One region of the Streptococcus dentapri genome, then DNA from elsewhere that is predicted to be linked to it. Evidence: predicted binding sites of a transcription regulator. Region 1 holds the regulator's gene; the other holds the start of a gene.
The links. Region 1 encodes NrdR, which represses ribonucleotide reductase genes. Its sites were predicted from a motif close to ACACNATATATNGTGT; they were not measured.

Region 1 (10,670 bases):
TCTTATTCCCGTCAGCTTTACAATAGCACAACAGCTAACTACAATACTAAATTGCAAACCTTCCCTAGCAGTTTGGTTGCAGGTATCTTTGGTTTCAAACCTACTCAATTCTTGGAGACACCTGAAGAAGAAAAAGTTGTGCCTAAAGTTGATTTCAATTTTTAGAGGTCGTCTATGCTCTATAAACAAATTGCTTCAAACAAGCGGCGCACTCTTTTATTGCTTATTCTTTTCTTTATTCTCCTAGCCTTAATCGGGTCAGCGGTGGGCTACCTCTGGCTGGATAATTTGCTTGGAGGAGTCCTGATTGCTCTGATTATTGGAGTTATCTATGCAGCTAGCATGATTTTTCAATCAACTAATGTTGTGATGTCTATGAATTATGCACGAGAAATAAGGGTTGATGAGTATCCAGATTATTACCATGTGGTTGAAGATATGGCCATGGTAGCCCAAATCCCTATGCCTCGTGTCTTTGTAATTGATGATCCCTCTTTGAATGCTTTTGCGACAGGCTCCTCACCGAAGAATGCAGCGGTGGCTGCGACAAGCGGGATCTTGGAAGCCTTGAATCGCGAAGAATTGGAAGGAGTTGTCGGACATGAAATCAGCCATGTTCGTAATTATGATATCCGAATTTCAACTATCGCTGTGGCACTTGCCAGTGCAGTAACTCTGATATCCAGTTTTGGTGGACGTATGATGTGGTGGGGCGGCCGCCGCTCTAATAACCGTGAAGGTAGTGCAGGTCTGGAGATTTTTCTCTTGATTTTTTCACTGCTTGCTCTGGTTTTAGCCCCCTTGGCAGCTAGCTTAGTTCAGTTGGCGATTTCTCGTCAGCGTGAATACCTCGCTGATGCCAGTTCGGTAGAATTAACTCGAAATCCTCAAGGGCTCATCAATGCACTGAAGAAGTTGGAACAATCCCAACCTATGCAACAGCATGTTGACGATGCTAGTGCAGCCCTCTATATCAGTGATCCTATCAAAAAGCGGGGAATGAAATCTTTATTTTTCACTCATCCGCCGATCGCTGATCGCATTGCCCGTTTGGAAAATGCCTAAGTGATATTTAACAAAATGAATCGCTCTCGTTGAGCGATTTTTGTTTTCTTGTAAAGAAATTGAAAACTATTTCTGGTATATTAAGAACAATCTATTTAAACAGAAGGAAAACTATGCTCAACATCTTAGAATTAAAAAAAAATCCAGAAGGCCTCCATTTTGATCAGACTGCTGATATCAAAAAAATCTTGCTCAGCCGTAATCCAGAAATTATAGATATTAAGGCTGTTAAAGCTAAAGGCTTGGCGACTTATGATGAAGGTCTTTTTCTACTCAATTATGATCTCTCATATACGGTGACCCTACCATCTAGTCGTTCGATGGAGCCTGTTGAGGTACCGCAGAGTTTCTTTGTATCCGAGGTCTTTATTGAAGCAGCGCAAGCTAAGGCTAAGCAGGATTTGGTAGATGATGACCTGGTCTTGATCTTGGAAGGTGAAGAAATTGATTTAGATGAAAGTATCGTTGATAATATCCTGCTTAATATTCCACTCAGAGTCTTGAGTGAAGCAGAAGCTGAAAATGACAGCCTGCCGTCAGGAAACGATTGGACAGTATTGACAGAATCGCAGTATCAAGTTCTTCAACGAGAAAAACAAGAGGCTAATAATCCCTTTGCTTCTCTGGATGGCTTATTTGATCAGGACTAATACAGAAGATAGATTCTCTTATCGAATAAATAGTGGAATTTGCAAAATGGAGGTAGTGACATGGCTAAACGCATTCTTATGATTGAGAGTGAAAAGAGTTTAGCGCGTCTGGTTTCCTTGGAATTACAAAACCAAGGTTATCGAGTCGCCACCAGTCAGGACGGACGTTCCGGCTTAAAAAATGCTCAGGAGAAGGATTTTGAACTAATCGTCATCGATTTTAAATTGTCAGATCAAGATGGTTTTGAATTGATGCATCAAATTAGACAGGCGGCATCAGTGCCTATTATCATGATGGTCGATCGTAATGATAAGGCAGAGGTTTTGCCCAAGACAGATGAATTAGCAGATGACTATCTGATTAAACCGTTTGCCATTGGAGAGCTGCTTGAAAAAGTAGACCAAGCTTTTGAGCGTAAAAACATTAAACGGCGAAAACCTTTCAAGTTACAAACGACCTACCGAGACTTGGTTTTAGATGAAAAGAACAAGGCAGTTATTCGCAACGGCGAAATCATCTCTTTGACAAATAGGGAATTTGCACTTTTATCTACCTTGCTTTATCATATTGATAAAGTAATGACAAGGGAAGAGTTGCTCAGCCATGTTTGGAGTTATAACGAGGAAAACATTGAAACGAATATCGTTGATGTTTATATTCGTTACCTTCGGGATAAAATTGACCAGTCTGGGAAAGATTCTTATATTGAGACGGTCCGCGGTCTGGGTTATGTCATTCGCAGCAATGATTAGGACTGCTAATGTCGTAGCGAAATTAATCGAAGCAAATGTCTTAATCTATAAATAAAAAACTCTTAGGGTTTTTGATACGAATCCTAAGAGTTTTATTCAAATTTTTAGATTAAACACTGACAGCTTCGGGCAATACTTCGCCAATGTCTGCTAAACGTTCTTTCCACTCTTGACGAGTGAGACTATTTTCAGCAACATAGCGGTTGCGTTCATGGGCACGGCATTCTGGCGAACAGCCGCGAAGGTATTTGGCTTCGTTTTCTTCTGAGGCGAAGATTTGTTTGTTACAGAAAGGGTTGGCACAATTCACATAGCGCTCGCAGGGGTTGCCATCAAAGTGATCACGTCCGATAACAGTCGGATCTACATGGTTGATGGGTACTGAGATACGTTCATCAAAGACATACATAGCGCCATCCCAAAGTTCACCCTGAACTTCTGGGTCTTTACCATAGGTAGTGATACCTCCGTGGAGCTGACCAACATCTTTGAAGCCTTCACGGACCATCCAGCCTGAGAATTTCTCACAGCGAACCCCGCCGGTACAGTAGACGACCACGCGTTTTTCCATGAATTTTTCCTTGTTGTTGCGGACCCATTGTGGCAACTCGCGGAAGTTACGGATATCTGGACGGATTGCTCCGCGAAAATGACCAAGATCGTATTCATAGTCATTGCGTGTATCAAGAACGACAGTATCTTCATCAAGAAGAGCTTCTTTAAACTGTTTCGGACTGAGGTATTCCCCTGTTACTTCCAAGGGGTCGATGTCGCTGTCAAAATTATTATCTTCTAAGCCAAGGTGAACAATTTCTTTTTTGTAGCGGACAAACATTTTTTTGAAGGCATCTTGAGGTTCTTCATCAATTTTGAACCAAAGATCAGCGAAGCGTTCGTTGCTGTGTACCCAGTCCATGTATTTTTGAGTGGTTTCAAAATCCCCTGAAACAGTACCGTTGATTCCCTCATCGGCAATCAGAACGCGTCCTTTAAGGCCGATAGATTTACAGAAATCCAAATGAATTTGTGCATATTCTTTAGCATTTTCAATGGGAACATATTTATAATAGAGCAAGACTCTGATATCGTTAGACATATTTTCTCCTTAAATCTTTTCAAGAGATTGGAAGTAACTGATAAGCAGCGAAGTAGTCTTCTGCTGAGGCACTTCCGAAAGGCTGCCCGATTGACAACACTTACTATATGAGTATAACGATTTACTAAAAAGAAGGCAAAAATCTGAACTGAGAAATCATTCTGTGCTTATCAAAAGGCGCTGGAATGAGGTTTGACAGTGAAAGCCAATCCTTTTTTTATGATCCAATTTGTGTTAGAATAAGGTATTATAAAAAGATGATAGATGGGGTATTTATATGCGTTGCCCAAGATGTAATAATAATAAATCTAGTGTTGTTGATAGCCGTCAAGCTGAGGATGGTAATACCATCCGTCGTCGTCGAGAGTGTGATAATTGTGGAGCACGTTTCACAACTTTTGAGCGCATCGAGGAAGTTCCTCTCTTGGTCGTTAAAAAAGATGGTACGCGTGAGCAGTTTTCACGCGATAAAATCTTGAATGGTATTATCCAAAGTGCTCAAAAGCGGCCGGTTTCCAGTGTTGATATTGAAAATGTTATCAGCCGGATTGAACAAAAAATTCGCAGTGAATATGACAGTGAAGTATCCAGTGAAGTCATCGGTAATCTCGTAATGGATGAACTGGCAGATCTCGATGAGATTACCTATGTTCGTTTTGCCAGTGTCTATCGTAGTTTCAAGGATGTTGATGAAATTGAAAATCTGCTCCAACAGATTACTAATCGTGTTCGCAGTAAAAACAAAAAGAATAAGGTAAACGATGAAGCCAATTGATAATTTTTCTTTTGTGAAAAATAATCAGGTCAGTAAGGATATGACCAATTTGATTCGGCTATATCTTCCAATTATTGGAAGTGATGCGACTGTGGTCTATCAGTATCTGATCAGTTTTTATGATGATGGGAAATCTTCTCACAAGATTGCTGAAATTTTAAACCACACACTCTTAGATTTACCACATTTTGAAGCAGCTTTAGCGATTTTGACTGGCATGGATTTATTGGCACTGTATCAAGATATGTCTGACTATCTTATCGAGCTCAAAGAGCCTTTGACTCCTAAGGTTTTCCTATCAAACGCTGTCTATCGGCGTCTTTTGGAAAGCCATATCGGCGACGTAGCTGTCGCTGATTTGGAAATGCCAGAGCTTAAAGGTGTTCGTGATATTTCTAAGAAATTTTCAGAGGTCTTTTCCGATAAGGGTGAGATTGATTTACAACCTAGTCGTATGAAGAATAGCTTTGATTTGGACAGCTTTAAAAATCGTATGGCGGCTGATGGTCTGCACTTTGATCAAGAAAAGCAAGATGTTATCGCTCTTTATAATATTTCCGAAAAATTTAGTTTGACTTGGTTTGATGTCTATCAACTAGCTAAAGAAACAGCCAGTCGCCATACCATTTTACCCAAGAGGATTTTGACTAAATTGAATCAGCCCAAGAAAGTTTCCAAGGAAGCTTTCAGTCAGTCCGAGAAAATCATTCTGAGTGAAGCCAAGTCCTCAAGCCCGGAAATCTTTTTGGCTAAGATTAAGCGTGGGCGTCAGGCCATGGTGATGACTGCTGATGAAGCCAAGATTTTGGATGAGTTGGCCCAAATGTCCTTCTTAGACGAGGTTATCAACATTATGGTGCTCTACACCTTTAACAAGACCAAGTCAGCTAATCTCAATCGCCGCTACATTATGAAATTAGCCAACGATTTCGCCTTTCAAAAGATTACTACAGCTGAGCAGGCCGTTGAGAAAATGCGGGATAGTGGTTCCCAAAGTCAAACTAAGGGTAAGCCTCAGAGAGTTAATAAAACAGCTTCCAGCATTCCCGAATGGAGCAATCCAGACTACAAGGATGAGACGACACCGGAAGAACAAGCAAAACTAGATGAAATGAAGCGGCAGATGTTAGCCAAGCTAAGAAAGGATGGTGAATAATGGAGAGTATCGGAAAAGCTTTATCAAAGCAGGGTCATGCTGACCGTGTTGATCTAGAGAGTTTAACACAACAGATTATATCTGATCAGGATATTGCAGACTTTATCTCTGGACATCATCTTTCTCAGGCTGAAATTAAGCGTAGCCTGCCTAAATTTAATCAATTTTTGGTTGAGCGGCGAAAATATCAGATTCAAGATTCAAGTTATAGTGCCAAGGGGTATGAACCTGTCTTGATTATGAATGAAGGTTATGCTGATGTTTCTTATAGAGAAACAAAAGAACTTAAATTAGCTCAGGCTCAAAAGGCGATTGCTGATCGTATTCATGTGGTCAGCCTACCTAGGTCTTATAAGAGTATTACTTTTGAAGATGTTGATATTACAGGCTCACGTTCTGATGTTTTTCAGTATCTGGTTCATTTTGTTGATAATTACCCTTCACCTGGGCAAAAAGGTCTCTATATTTATGGTGATATGGGGATTGGGAAATCCTTTATGCTAGCAGCTATGGCTCATGAACTATCGGAGAAAAAGGGTGTTGAAACAACCATGCTTCACTATCCTAGCTTCATTATTGATATAAAAAATGCTATCAATAGTGGCAGTGTCAAAGAGGAAATTGATGCCGTTAAATCCGTTCCCGTCTTAATTTTAGACGATATTGGTGCTGAACAGACAACCTCTTGGGTGCGTGATGAAGTACTGCAGGTCATTCTCCAACATCGGATGTTGGAAGAATTACCGACTTTCTTTACATCAAACTACAGTCTGGCTAATTTAGAAGCTAAATTTGGTAATATCAAGGGCTATGATGAAACCTGGCAGGCTAAACGGGTCTTGGAGCGCGTGCGCTATCTGGCAAAAGCTGTCCAGCTAAAAGGTGAGAACAGACGTTAAAAAACGAAGTACTTATAAAGCTTTACTATTGTGATATCATGAGTAACCATCTAGCCCATCATTAAGCTGAGCAAAGTTTTTAATTTTAAGATGCTTTAATTTACAGAAAGGATTTGAAACCGACTAAAGGATTGAAAATAGGGTGGCTAAGGTATTGATTGCCTAAGGCTATCTATTTTCTCTTTGTTTTTAGTCGGTCTTATGATTATGAATTTACCAACAGTAGCTATTGTTGGTCGCCCCAATGTGGGGAAATCGACCTTATTTAACCGGATAGCGGGTGAGCGCATCTCCATCGTCGAAGATGTTGAAGGAGTTACGCGCGATCGAATCTACACCAAGGCTGAATGGCTCAATCGTCAGTTCAGTATTATTGATACCGGAGGGATCGATGATGTCGATGCCCCATTCATGGAACAAATCAAGCATCAAGCTGATATTGCTATGACAGAAGCAGATATTATCGTTTTCGTTGTTTCTGGAAAAGAAGGCGTTACTGATGCGGATGAATACGTTGCAAGGATTCTCTACCGTACCAATAAGCCAGTTATTCTAGCAGTTAATAAAATAGATAATCCAGAGATGCGCAGTGATATTTACGATTTTTATTCGCTCGGTTTAGGGGATCCTTATCCTGTTTCCTCCGTTCATGGCATCGGAACAGGGGATATTCTTGATCTTATTGTTGATAAGCTTCCAGCAGAGGACGATGATGAGAATCCCAATATCATTAAATTCAGTCTGATCGGTCGTCCCAATGTTGGAAAGTCCAGCCTCATCAATGCTATCCTAGGAGAAGAACGTGTCATTGCTAGCCCTCTTGCAGGAACAACACGTGATGCCATTGACACCGATTTTGTTGATAGTGAAGGACAAGAATACACTATGATTGATACAGCAGGAATGCGTAAATCTGGTAAAGTCTACGAAAATACAGAAAAGTATTCGGTTATGCGAGCTATGCGAGCTATTGACCGCTCAGATGTTGTACTGATGGTCATCAATGCTCAAGAAGGAATTCGCGAATACGACAAGCGTATCGCTGGTTTTGCGCATGATGCCGGTAAGGGTATCATCATTGTGGTCAACAAGTGGGATACGATTACCAAGGACAATCATACCGTAAGCCAATGGGAAGCTGATATCCGCGATAATTTCCAATTTTTGAGTTATGCGCCTATTGTTTTTGTATCAGCAGAGACCAAACAGCGTTTAAATAAACTGCCTGAGCTGATTAAGCGCATCAGCCAGAGTCAGAATACCCGTATCCCATCGGCTGTTCTCAACGACATCATCATGGATGCAGTAGCTATCAACCCAACACCGACAAACAAAGGTAAGCGTCTCAAGATTTTCTACGGGACACAGGTTTCAGTCAAACCACCGACTTTCATTATCTTTGTCAATGAAGAAGAGCTGATGCATTTTTCTTACTTGCGCTTCTTGGAAAATCAAATCCGCGAAGCTTTTGTTTTTGAAGGAACACCTATTCGCCTGATTGCTCGCAAACGAAAATGAGCTAAGACACTAAATATACGAAAGTCCAGCCCATCGTCAGCTGCAGTGGGTGACTTATCGTTAAGCATGAGAGAGAATCAGATTGGTTCTCTTTTTTGATGCATTCAAAGCAATGGAAATTTTGGTTTTAAAAATTCTTGAAGTTTCAAAAGTTAAGAGTCTGGTGTTTTATATCGTTGACGAACTTGTTGGAGGCTTCTAGTTTAGCTTGTATTAAATATGGGATTAAAGTTATCAAGCGATCAAATTGTTGATGCTTTTATATTCAATTTTCCAATCCGGTTAAATCTGTGGTATTTAAAAATGTTTCATATGATGCTTTCTAACGTTGGTTTGGACACTTTTCATTATGAGTCATGCGGTTTTTTGGTAGATAAGAATTCTACAATACTTCTAGCAGATTAACTCACTGCAGACACCATAAGTCTAAAAAGACGCGAGTTTATAAACTCACGTCTTTTTTGGATAACATTAAAATCTAGTCTTATTATAATAACTTTGATAGAGGTCTGTCTTATAAAAAGGTAGAATGGGCTGAGGATGTTCAGGATTATCAGCCAATTTTTTCTTGAGCCATTTCATGTCATACCAATGTCCAAATTTAAAGCCAGCTTCTTTGAAATGTCCGACCACATGATAACCTAGGTGCTCATGGAACTCTTGGCTGTTGTTGTTTAGATAAGCATCAGGTTCTTCCGTGGTAGCGATACAGGCTAGAGCTGCTAGGACGCCTTGTGCTGTAAGACAGTTTTCCAAGTGCTCATAAAAGAGGCGTCCTAGCCCCAAACCTTGAGCATGCGGCGCTAAATAGATGGCTAGTTCAGCCAGCCACTGATAAGCCTCTCGCTGATGGAAGGTGCAAGCATAAGCATAGCCTACCAGCTCACCATTTATTTCAGCAACCAGATAGGGATAGGTTTGGTTAATGGTCTGCATCCGCTGTCTAAAGTCTTCCAAGCTAGGCGCTTGGTATTCAAAACTAATTGCTGTATCTTTTACATAAGGTGTATAAATAGCCAGCAGTTCCTCAGCGTCTTCTAAACGGGCAAGACGAATAATTGATGTCATAAAATCCCCCTTAATTTACTATAAGTATAGCATAAAAGCTTCTCAAGAACTATTCAATGAAATTGTTTACAGAATTTGCTATAATGGACTGATAAGCTAATTAGATTGGATTGGATATTAGATATGGCAAGATTGATTCCTGGACGTATCCGCAATGAAGGTATAGCTCTTTCTGAAGCAGGTAAAATCGACATTAAATCCACATCAGATAAGATTATAAAAGCAGAAGTTGATGGTGTCACTATTCATTTTTCATTTGATGACGATGATGTCAGTTGTTCCTGCCCACTTTTTGCACAAAAGAATTACTGCCAGCATTTAGCGGCTGTGGAGTACTATCTAAAAAATAGTGAAGACGGCAAGAAGCTGGTCAATCAATTGAAAAATGAGGAGTCTAATCAAGAACAGCAAGAAAAGCTCTTTTCTTTTGGTAGCCTCTTTTTAGATGGTCTCAGTGTCAACGAAGACGATAGCCTTAAATATCGTTTATCTGCCTCTGGAGAACAGGATCTCTATTTGTCAGAAATTCTCTGGACGCTGCATATCAATCGTCTACCAGACAGTCGCAGTTACATTATTCGTGATATCAAGACCTTTTTACAGGTTCTGAAACGAGAAAGTGTCTATCAAATTGGTAAAAATTATTATGAAGCTCTCTCTTATATTCAGTTTGATGAGGACAGTCAGGAATTCATTGATTTTCTTTGGCGTGTGATTCCAGACGAAGATCTCAATCACTTAGATTATATTCTCCCTAATCGGGGGCGGCATTTAGCTCTGCCTAGAGGCTTCTTTGAAGAGGGGGTTCAGTTGATGCAAGATCTCTATGCCTTCCAACTCAACCTCAATCATCATGATTACAAGGAAGTTTATTTTAAAGAATTGACTGGTCAGGATGGGCTCTTTACTTTTGAAGTGATTGTGCATCGCCAGTTCCTTGAGTTAGTTATTCAGGAAAAGTCTAATCAGTCTTTCTTTGACCAAACTTATCTTTTCTATCACCACACTTTTTATCATCTGAGTGATAAACAACAAAAGTTAGTTCAGGCTCTCAAGAGCTTGATGTTGGATCAGGATTTGAATAGGCGTGTTCATTTTGGTTTAGAGGACCAAAGTAAATTGGCTGCTAGCCTACTAGATTTTGCAGAAATCGGAATCATTAAAGCTCCTAAATCATTTGCTATTAGAGATTTCACTCCTATTTTTAATTTGGAGCAATCTGACAATCAAGATATCCTTTTGGAAATGACTTATGACTATGATGGAGAGCTGATAGTTAGGAGTAAGGAAGAGCTAAAAGAGCTGCCCTTTACCAGTAACTTCAAACGCGAAGAACATCTAGCTAGAGTTTTAGCAGCAGAAGGATTTATTGGCCAATTTTCAGCTCACCACCTACCCCTAACTGGTGGTGATGAACTTTATCACTTTTTCAACCAGACCCTTCCGCGTTTGGAACAGTTGGGAACAGTTCATTTAGGTAAACGTTTGGATGACTTGCGCTATACAGAAAAACCTCAAGTTCAAGTTACTACCGAACAAGGGCTTTTAGATATCTCTTTTGATTTTTCATCTATCCATGAGGGGGATGTCAGTCAGGCCTTGAAGGCTCTCTTTCAAAGCGAAGCCTATTATATCAGTGACAGTGGTCATCTTGTTGTCTTTGATGAGGAAACTCAGCGAGTCAGTGAGA
Region 2 (10,670 bases), on a different contig from region 1:
AGAAAAGGAAGGTTTCTAGGAACGTAGAAGCCACTTTCTTTTGCAAAGCATCTCCGTTTTCATAAATTTCATTAATAATTTTAGCCTTCTTTTGCAGGTATTCATTGGTATTAGTCCATTCAAAAATCTCTTCAATTTCTGATTTGGTATTGAGGGTTGAAAAGATGGAAGAATAAGATTTGGCGTGGACAGATTCCATGAATTGGATATTGTTAAGCACAGCTTCTTCGTGCGGAGTACGTACATCGCCGCGAATAGCTTCTACACCTGATTGGGATTGCATGGTATCTAACAATGTCAGACCGCCAAAGACCTTACCCACAAGGTCTTTTTCTTGGTCTGATAACTTGCGCCAATCGTCCAAGTCATTTGATAGGGGGATACGAGTGTCCAACCAAAATTGCTCAGTCAATTTCTCCCAAGTTGACTTATCAATTAAATCCTCGATTTCGTTCCAGTTAATGGCTTTATAATAGGTTGTCATGTTTGTCTCCTGATAGAGGGTGCGTTTATTCTAAAATTTATTTTTGCTTGTCCCTTTGCTTGGTGATAATTATGGAGAGCGAGGCCCGCCACTTTTATAAAAATATCAAAGAATAGTTCGTTAGATGACACAGCTTTCGCATTGGTTTGAACCAACTTCTTCGCCATCATCAGTGAAGGTGCGGACATAGTAGATTGATTTTACACCCTTGTTGAAGGCGTAGTTACGAAGAATTGAAAGATCCCGTGTTGTCTGCTTGCTTTGGGTTTTCCATTCGTAAAGTTCTTTTGGCAATTCACTGCGTAAAAAGAGTGTCAATGATAAGCCTTGATCGACGTGCTCAGTCGCCGCTGCATAAACATCGATGACCTTACGCATATCCATATCATAGGCAGATGTGTAGTAAGGAATGGTGTCAGTTGAAAGTCCATTCGCAGGGTAGTAAATTTTACCAATTTTCTTTTCTTGGCGTTCCTCAATACGTTGAGTGATAGGATGAATAGATGCTGAACAGTCATTGATGTATGAGATGGAACCATTCGGAGCCACAGCCAGGCGATTTTGATGATAGAGACCATCTTGCATTACTGCTTGACGGAGAGCTTCCCAGTCCTCTGCTTGAGGGATGAAATGGTCTTTGAATAATTCTTTGATACGATCGGTTTTTGGTACAAATTGACCGGTCACATATTTATCAAAATAAGTGCCGTCAGCATATTTTGACTTTTCAAAACCAACGAAAGTTTCATGACGCTCTCGTGCGATATTGTTTGATTCAACCAAGGTCCAGTAGTTCATCAACATGAAATAAATATCAGTGAACTCTATAGATTCTGGACTACCATACTCAATATGATGGGTAGCAAGATAGGAATGTAGTCCCATAGCTCCCAATCCAAAGGTATGGGCTTGCTCATTTCCATACTTGATAGAAGGCACGGCATCGATACTTGATGAATCTGTTACAAAAGTAAGAGCACGGGTCATAGCCTTGATTGAACGACCAAAGTCAGGTGAGGTCATCATGTTCAAAATGTTAGTTGACCCCAAATTACATGAGATATCAGTTCCCAAAGTGAGATATTCTTGGGCATCATTGAGGACGCTAGGTGTTTGAACTTGGAGGATTTCTGAACATAAGTTGGACATGATAATCTTGCCATCAATTGGATTGTGACGGTTAGCAGTGTCCACGTTGACGATGTAAGGGTAACCTGATTCCTGTTGCAATTTAGAGATTTCAGTTTCCAAATCCCGTGCTCGAATCTTAGTTTTCGTGATGTTGGGATTGGCCACTAGCTCATCGTACATAGATGTAATATCAATGTAATTAAAGGGCTTACCATATTCTTTTTCAACCGTGTAAGGACTAAATAGATACATGTCTTCATCCTTGCGGGCCAATTCATAAAATTTATCAGGGACGGTTACACCCAGAGAAAGGGTTTTGACGCGTACCTTTTCATCTGCATTTTCTTTCTTGGTAGAAAGAAAATTGAGGATATCTGGGTGGAAAACATTGAGGTAGACAACCCCTGCTCCTTGGCGTTGACCGAGTTGATTTGAGTAAGAGAAGCTATCTTCAAAAAGCTTCATGACAGGAACAACCCCAGAAGCTGCTCCGGCATAACCCTTGATAGGTGCACCAGCTTCCCGCAAGTTGTTGAGGCTGATACCAACTCCGCCGCCGATACGAGATAATTGCAGAGCTGAATTGATTGAGCGACCGATTGAATTCATGTCATCTGTCACCTGAATCAGGAAACAAGACACCAATTCCCCACGGCGGCTACGACCAGCATTTAAGAAAGAAGGTGTCGCTGGTTGATAGCGCTGGTGGATCATTTCGTTTGCTAAATCCTTTGCCAGTTCTTCATTACCATCAGCGAAGTAGAGGGCATTGAAAAGTACACGATCTTCAATACTTTCGAGATAGTAGCTGCCATCATTAGTCTTGAGGGAATACTGCTGATAAAATTTATAGGCTGCCATGAAGGATTGGAAGCGGAAATCTGTTGCGTGAATTTCTTGAGAAAGTTCCTCGATAAAAGCTGGTGAATATTTACCAATAAAGGCGGACTCAATATAGTCGTTTTCAATCAAGTAGTTGATTTTATCAGTAATAGAATCAAAAGGCATCGAATTGGGGTTGACATTCTCTAAGAAGAAAGCCTTAAGGGCTTCTTTATCCTTATGAAGTGGAATCTGCCCATTGACTGGACGGTTTATTTCATTATTGAGGCGGAAGTATGATACATCGCCTAGATCTTTAAGACTCATAATTGTTCCTTTTTATCTAAATAATATGATGAAAAAAGCTAAAACTGCCAAGTAGTTGAATAACTACTTGGTCAGTCCTTGTGATATTGATTGAGAGTAGCTTAGACAATCTCTTTCAATTTAGCAGGCTGAAAACCTGAAAAAGTAATTTCTCCAGCTTCAATAACAGGAGCAGCTGTGAAACCTAAACTCTTGACATAATCAACTTTTTCCGGATGTTCATCAATATTAATTTCTTCAAAATCAGCACTGTTTTGCTCCAAGAACTTCTTAGTCATCTTGCATTGCATACAATTGTTTTTTGAAAATAGGGTAATTTGTGACATGTAATCTCTCCTAAAATTTAATACCTTATAAGGATACCCAAAATAGATTTAAAAATCAAGAGATTTCACTCGAAAAACCACAATATTTTGTGGCAGATAAAACAGACTCCCCCAATATATTGTGGTAAAAAGCTGCTAAAAAATAAGGGAAAAATCAAGTGAAATAAGGGATCTGTCACTTTTCTAAGTTAAAAAAATGGATGAATTTCTTTCTATAAAATGGAGAGAGATGATGATAATCTCGCAATAAGATTTTTCAGTTATTTAATGTTATGTTTTATAACATATTAAATGTAAACAGATTGACTTTTCCAAAAACAAGAATTATAATGTTATATAATATAACATTATAGGAGGGTGCTTATGGCAGACTATAGAAAGACCCTAACATTTAATGATAAATCTTATATTTATTATGATTTGGAAGGACTGACTCGAGATAAGGGCATTGATTTAAGGAAACTTCCCTATAGCTTAAGGATTTTGCTAGAAAATCTTTTGCGTAAGTTGGATGATGTTGACGTTACTAAAGATAACATTGATGCTATTTTAAAGTTTCCCAGTATTCCCCAAAATTCAGAAATACCTTTTAAACCTAGTCGTGTCATTCTACAGGACTTTACAGGGGTTCCAGTAGTCGTAGACTTGGCGGCCATGCGTGATGCTGTTGTTAATAATGGTGGAGAAGCTGATCTCATCAATCCGGATATTCCAGTGGATTTAGTTATTGATCACAGTGTCCAAGTCGATTATTTTGGATGTGATACGGCCTTAGAAGATAACATCAATATGGAATTTAAACGCAATAATGAGCGCTATGAATTTTTGAAATGGGCAGAGAATTCCTTTGATAATTATCGAGCCATACCGCCAGCAACCGGTATTATCCACCAGGTTAATATCGAGTTTTTGAGCGATGTCATCATTGAAAAAGACGGTCTGCTTTATCCTGATTCCATGTTTGGGACAGATAGTCATACAACCATGATTAATGGCATAGGCGTCCTTGGCTGGGGAGTAGGTGGAATTGAAGCAGAGGCAGCCATGCTCGGTGAAGCCTCTTACTTCCCTATTCCAGAGGTCATTGGTGTGAGATTGATGGGAAGTATGCCTAAGATTGCAACGGCGACGGATCTCGCACTGAGGGTCACCCAGCTTTTGCGTCAAGAAAATGTTGTTGGTAAATTTGTCGAATTTTTCGGTTCAGGAGTAGGAACGCTCAGTCTAGCAGATCGTGCCACTATTGCCAATATGGCACCTGAATATGGTGCGACCTGTGCATATTTTCCTATTGATGATGAAACGCTCAATTATATGCGCTTGACCAACCGCGATGAAGAACATATCGGATTGAGTGAGGCTTATGCCAAGGTTAACCATCTTTTTTACGATAGTCGGTCTCAAGCGACCTATACTAAGATTGTTGATCTTGAGTTATCGAGTGTCGGGCCTAGTATTTCTGGTCCCAAACGCCCTCAGGACTGTATTGAACTCAGTCAAGCTAAAAAGGAATTCACGGCTAGCATCAGCAGAAAAGAGGGTGTTCGTGGTTTCGGCCTACCGGCAGATGAGCTAAATAAGAAAGCCGTTGTCGTCTATGAGCAAGGAGAAGAAGAGATTGCGACTGGACACGTTGCAATCGCTGCTATTACTAGTTGTACCAATACCTCTAACCCCTATGTGCTCATGTCGGCTGGTTTCTTAGCGAAAAATGGAATCAGATTCCAACAGAAAAAAGTAAAGTTTATCATTGGAATCAAGAATCAACCTATATCCAAAATCCCCCTTATTTTGAGGAGTTGGATGCGGAATTGATCATTAAACCCTTAACTAACCTATCTGTTTTAGCCAAGTTTGGTGATACGGTCACAACGGATCACATCTCACCGGCTGGGAACATCGCTCGTAATAGTCCTGCGGCTGAATACCTCAATCAGCATGGCGTGTCTTATGAAGACTTCAACTCTTATGGTAGTCGTCGTGGCAATCACGAAGTCATGATGCGAGGAACCTTTGCCAATATTCGCATCAAAAATGAATTGGCCGATGGTAAAATCGGTGGTTATACTAAGTATAAGGGCAATTTAACCAGTATCTATGACGCAGCTATGAGCTATAAGGCTGATAATATAGGCAGTTTAGTTATTGCAGGTAAGGATTATGGTATGGGCTCCAGTCGTGATTGGGCAGCCAAAGGCGCTAGCCTTCTAGGTGTCAAGGCCGTCCTAGCTGAAAGCTTTGAACGTATTCATCGTTCTAATCTGATTATGATGGGAATTCTTCCCCTGCAATTCCTTGATGGAGAAACAGCAGATAGTATGGGCTTGACTGGTTATGAGACTTATGATATTCACTTGTCATCAGAACCAGATATCAAGAGTTGGTCACTGTCACGGCACATACTTCAAAAGGTGATAAAGTTTTTCAGGCATTAGCTCGCTTTGATGCTGCTGCTGATATTCGCTACTACAAGAATGGCGGTATTCTACCAATGGTAGTCCGCAAGAAATTAGCCTCATCCCAAATACAGAAAGGAACAGATTGATGACTGAAGAAAGTGGTTTAAAAGATTTAATAGTCTGTCACACAAGGATTAGCTCCATTAGTGATGACCAGTTATCCTATGCAGGCTACAATATTTCAGTACTCATGGATAATCGAGCGAGTTTTGAAGAAGTCATCTATCTTCTATGGAATTTGCATCTGCCAACTCAGATTGAACTCAAACACTTTAAGGCGAGACTTCGAGCTAATTATGCCATTTCTGATGCCGTGGAGCAGTGCATTCTCATTCAATCCCGTAAACACTTACATCCAATGAGTGTGTTGCGCTCAACAGTCAGCCTCCTAGGGGTTTATAATGTGCATGCCGAAGAAAATTCTATTGAAGCAACATATGAGCAGTCTATTCAGCTTATGGCGAAAATGCCTACCATTATTGCCGCGTTTGCCAGATTGCGTATGGGGTTGAGTCCGATTGAACCTCGTGAAGATTTGAGTTTTGCGGCCAACTTCCTCTACATGTTAAATGGTGAGGAGGCAGCTGATTTAGAAGTAGAGGCTCTGAATCGTGCGCTTATTTTGCATGCTGACCACGAGCTCAACGCTTCTACTTTTGCAGCGCGAGTCTGTGCTTCAACGTTGGCTGATATCTATTCCTGTGTGACGACAGCTATCGGAACGCTCAAAGGCCCTCTGCATGGTGGGGCCAATGAACGTGTTTTTGATATGTTGAAGGAGATCAAAGAGCTGGGAGATGCCCAGTCCTACCTGCAGGATAAATTGGACTCTCAGGAGAAAATCATGGGCTTTGGCCATCGGGTTTATAAAACTCAGGATCCTAGAGAGAAATATCTCAGATTTATGGCTAAGGAGTTGACGGTTGGTACAGAAAACGAGATTTGGTACAAACTTTCACGTGATGTTGAGGATTATATGAAAAATGCCAAGGGACTGATTCCCAATGTCGATTTTTATTCTGCCACGGTTTATCATGTTTTGGGGATTGATAGCAGTATTTTTACGCTTATTTTTGCCATGAGTCGAGTATCGGGCTGGATTGCTCATATTCAAGAACAACAGAAGAACAATAGGCTCATTCGTCCGCGTTCGCAGTACATAGGTCAGTCTGATTTGGAATATATTCCATTGGAGAGGAGATAGTATGTCAGATAAACCAATAGTTGAAAATGGTCAGTTGCAAATTACGGATAATCCGATAATCGTCTATATTGAAGGAGATGGCGTTGGTAAGGATATCTGGCCCAACGCTCAAAAAGTTTTTGATGCAGCTGTTCTTAAAGCCTATAACGGGCAGAAAAAAATAGACTGGCAGGAAGTTCTAGCCGGCAAGAAATCTTTCGACCAAACAGGGCAGTGGCTGCCAGATGATACCTTAATCAGCATCAAAGAAAATCTAATTGCTATCAAAGGTCCTTTGGAAACACCTATCGGTGGAGGAATTCGCTCGTTGAATGTTGCACTGCGCCAAGAGTTGGATTTATATGCCTGTGTCCGACCGGTTCGTTATTTTAAAGGGGTTATTAGCCCGCTTAAGAATCCAGAAAACACTGATATTACCATCTTCCGTGAAAATACGGAAGATATCTATACCGGTATTGAATGGGAAGCCGGTAGCAATGAAGTAGCCAAGCTCATTGATTTTTTGCAAAATGAGATGCAGATGCAAAAGATTCGCTTTCCTGAAACCAGTAGCATCGGTATCAAACCCATTTCTATCGAAGGTAGTCAACGCTTGGTTAGCTCAGCTATTGACTATGCTCTTGATAAAGGTTTGCGCAAGGTTACCTTAGTCCACAAAGGAAATATTCAAAAGTTTACCGAGGGAGGCTTTCGAAAGTGGGGCTATGAACTGGCTCAACAAGAATACAGCACCGAACTAGCTCAAGGAAAACTGATAGTTGATGATATTATTGCGGACAATTTTTTACAGCAGATTCTCTTAAATCCCCAACGCTTTGAAGTAGTTGCCCTAACAAACCTCAATGGAGACTATGCTAGCGATGCTTTAGCAGCTCAAGTTGGTGGTATCGGTATTTCTCCTGGTGCTAATATCAATGATCAGACAGGCCACGCTATTTTTGAGGCAACTCATGGTACAGCACCTGAGATTGCCGGTAAAAATCTAGCCAACCCCTGCTCGGTTCTACTCTCAGGTGCCATGATGCTATCCTATATGGGTTGGCAGGAGGCAGCAGATTTGGTTGAAAAATCCATTGAAGCAGCCTTTTCTCAGTCTTGCTTTACAGCAGATCTATCTGAGGGTGACGGGCTCACAACAAGTCAGTTTACTGATGTCTTATTAAGCACGTTTAAATAGCCATAGTTTTGAGTCTTTTTATTGAGAATTATTGCAAAGAAAGAAGAGGAAAAGAGTTTCCAAAATTTCTGTAAAATCAGTTTAAGCCTTGAAAATGATAATTTGATGTGATATAATTTCATTTTGTAAGGGTTATCATGAGATAATTCAAAAATATTTACAATAGAAAAAAGGAGAACCACTATGGCTTCTAAAGATTTCCACATTGTTGCAGAAACAGGTATCCACGCACGTCCAGCTACATTGCTTGTGCAAACTGCTAGCAAATTTGCTTCAGACATTACTTTGGACTACAAAGGTAAATCAGTAAACCTTAAATCAATCATGGGTGTTATGAGCCTTGGTGTTGGTCAAGGTGCTGATGTTACGATTTCAGCTGAAGGCACAGACGCAGACGATGCAATCGCTGCTATTGACGAAACAATGACAAAAGAAGGATTGGCATAATTATGACAGAGATGCTTAAAGGAATTGCAGCATCAGACGGTGTTGCTGTTGCTAAGGCATATCTATTAGTTCAACCGGATTTATCATTTGAGACTGTATCTATTACAGACACAAATGCAGAAGAGGCTCGTCTAGACGCTGCTCTAGCAGCATCTCAAGACGAGCTTTCTCTTATCCGTGAAAAAGCTGTAGATAGCCTAGGTGAAGAAGCTGCAGCCGTATTTGATGCACACTTAATGGTTCTCTCTGACCCTGAAATGGTCGGACAAATTAAAGAAACGATTCGTGCAAAACAAGTCAACGCGGAATCTTCCCTTAAAGAAGTGACAGACATGTTCATCACTATCTTTGAAGGTATGGAAGATAACCCATACATGCAGGAGCGTGCGGCTGATATTCGCGACGTTTCAAAGCGCGTTTTGGCTCATTTGCTGGGTGTTCGTTTACCAAACCCTGCTGCTATTGATGAAGAATCAATTGTTATCGCTCATGACTTGACTCCTTCAGATACAGCTCAGCTCGATAAGAAATTTGTTAAAGCTTTTGTAACCAATATCGGTGGTCGTACAAGCCACTCTGCTATCATGGCACGTACTTTGGAAATTGCTGCAGTGCTTGGTACCAACAATATTACTGAGGTCGTTAAAGATGGTGATGTTGTGGCTGTAAATGGTATCACTGGTGAAGTTATCATCAATCCAACTGGTGAGCAGATTGCTGAATTTAAGGCGGCTGGTGAAGCTTATGCTAAACAAAAAGCTGAATGGGCTCTCCTTAAAGATGCGCAAACTGTCACTGCTGATGGTAAACATTTCGAATTAGCGGCTAATATCGGCACACCTAAAGATGTTGAAGGTGTTAATGCTAATGGTGCTGAAGCTGTTGGTCTTTATCGTACAGAATTTCTTTACATGGATTCTCAAGATTTTCCAACTGAAGATGAACAATATGAAGCTTATAAGACTGTACTTGAAGGTATGAATGGTAAACCAGTTGTGGTTCGTACCATGGATATCGGTGGGGATAAAGAACTTCCTTACTTCGATCTTCCAAAGGAGATGAATCCATTTCTTGGTTTCCGTGCCTTGCGTATTTCTATCTCTGAAACTGGAGACGCTATGTTCCGCACACAAATTCGTGCTCTTCTTCGTGCCTCGGTTCATGGACAATTACGTATTATGTTCCCAATGGTTGCTCTTCTTAAAGAATTCCGTGCAGCTAAAAAGGTATTTGAAGAGGAAAAAGCCAACCTCAAGACTGAAGGTGTTGCAGTTGCAGACAATATTCAAGTTGGTATCATGATTGAGATTCCAGCGGCAGCAATGTTGGCTGATCAATTTGCCAAAGAGGTTGATTTCTTCTCAATTGGTACCAATGATCTTATCCAATACACAATGGCTGCTGACCGTATGAATGAACAAGTATCTTATTTGTATCAACCATATAATCCATCAATTCTTCGCTTGATTAACAATGTTGTCAAAGCTGCTCATGCTGAAGGTAAATGGGCTGGAATGTGTGGAGAAATGGCCGGTGACCAAACAGCCGTTCCCTTGCTTGTTGGTATGGGCTTGGATGAGTTCTCAATGTCAGCAACTTCTGTCCTTCGTACACGTAGTTTGATGAAGAAACTTGATACGACTGAAATGGCAGAATATGCTAACCGTGCATTGACAGAATGTGCAACTATGGAAGAAGTTCTTGAACTTGGTAAGGAATACGTCAATGTCGACTAGTTAAATTTATAGAAAGGATCGAGATGCTTTTCTCGGTCTTTTTATTATCCGTAGCAGATATTGGAAAAATACTAAAAAAGTGATAGAATAAGTTTATCATGATATAAAGGAGAACCAGATGACAAAACAATATAAAAACTATGTCAATGGTGAGTGGAAGCTCTCACAGGATGAGATTAAGATTTATGCTCCTGCTACAGGTGAAGAACTTGGATCAGTTCCTGCGATGACTCCAGAAGAAGTTGATTATGTTTATGCTTCTGCCAAAGCTGCACAAAAAGAATGGCATGCCTTATCTTATGTGGAACGTGCAGAATATCTTCATAAAGCAGCAGATATTTTAGTACGTGATGCTGAGAAGATTGGTGCTATTCTTTCAAAAGAAATTGCTAAGGGTTATAAATCAGCTGTCAGCGAAGTTATTCGTACAGCTGAAATTATCAATTATGCAGCAGAAGAAGGACTTCGCATGGAAGGTGAAGTGCTTGAAGGTGGAAGTTTTGAAGCAGCTAGCAAGAAAAAAATTGCCATTGTTCGTCGTGAACCAGTTGGTTTGG

Region 2: nrdH (glutaredoxin-like protein NrdH) is a predicted target of NrdR. The motif match lies at 3,168-3,183, and genes of this name have one in related genera.

The regions. Positions count from the first base shown of each region.
Region 1 is NZ_JBHSAC010000039.1:6,847-17,516, reverse strand. It holds gene ACFOSE_RS04330 (LemA family protein) at 1-165, shown strand, start outside; gene htpX (zinc metalloprotease HtpX) at 175-1,065, shown strand; gene ACFOSE_RS04320 (YceD family protein) at 1,179-1,715, shown strand; gene ACFOSE_RS04315 (response regulator transcription factor) at 1,776-2,468, shown strand; gene trhO (oxygen-dependent tRNA uridine(34) hydroxylase TrhO) at 2,578-3,564, opposite strand; gene nrdR (transcriptional regulator NrdR) at 3,842-4,339, shown strand; gene ACFOSE_RS04300 (DnaD domain protein) at 4,326-5,495, shown strand; gene dnaI (primosomal protein DnaI) at 5,495-6,394, shown strand; gene der (ribosome biogenesis GTPase Der) at 6,602-7,912, shown strand; gene ACFOSE_RS04285 (GNAT family N-acetyltransferase) at 8,384-8,980, opposite strand; gene ACFOSE_RS04280 (DEAD/DEAH box helicase) at 9,104-10,670, shown strand, end outside.
Region 2 is NZ_JBHSAC010000012.1:700-11,369, forward strand. It holds gene nrdF (class 1b ribonucleoside-diphosphate reductase subunit beta) at 1-484, opposite strand, end outside; gene nrdE (class 1b ribonucleoside-diphosphate reductase subunit alpha) at 605-2,764, opposite strand; gene nrdH (glutaredoxin-like protein NrdH) at 2,866-3,090, opposite strand; partial or broken gene ACFOSE_RS01470 (aconitase family protein) at 3,454-5,635, shown strand; gene ACFOSE_RS01475 (citrate synthase) at 5,635-6,753, shown strand; gene icd (NADP-dependent isocitrate dehydrogenase) at 6,755-7,930, shown strand; gene ACFOSE_RS01485 (phosphocarrier protein HPr) at 8,114-8,377, shown strand; gene ptsP (phosphoenolpyruvate--protein phosphotransferase) at 8,380-10,113, shown strand; gene ACFOSE_RS01495 (NADP-dependent glyceraldehyde-3-phosphate dehydrogenase) at 10,232-10,670, shown strand, end outside.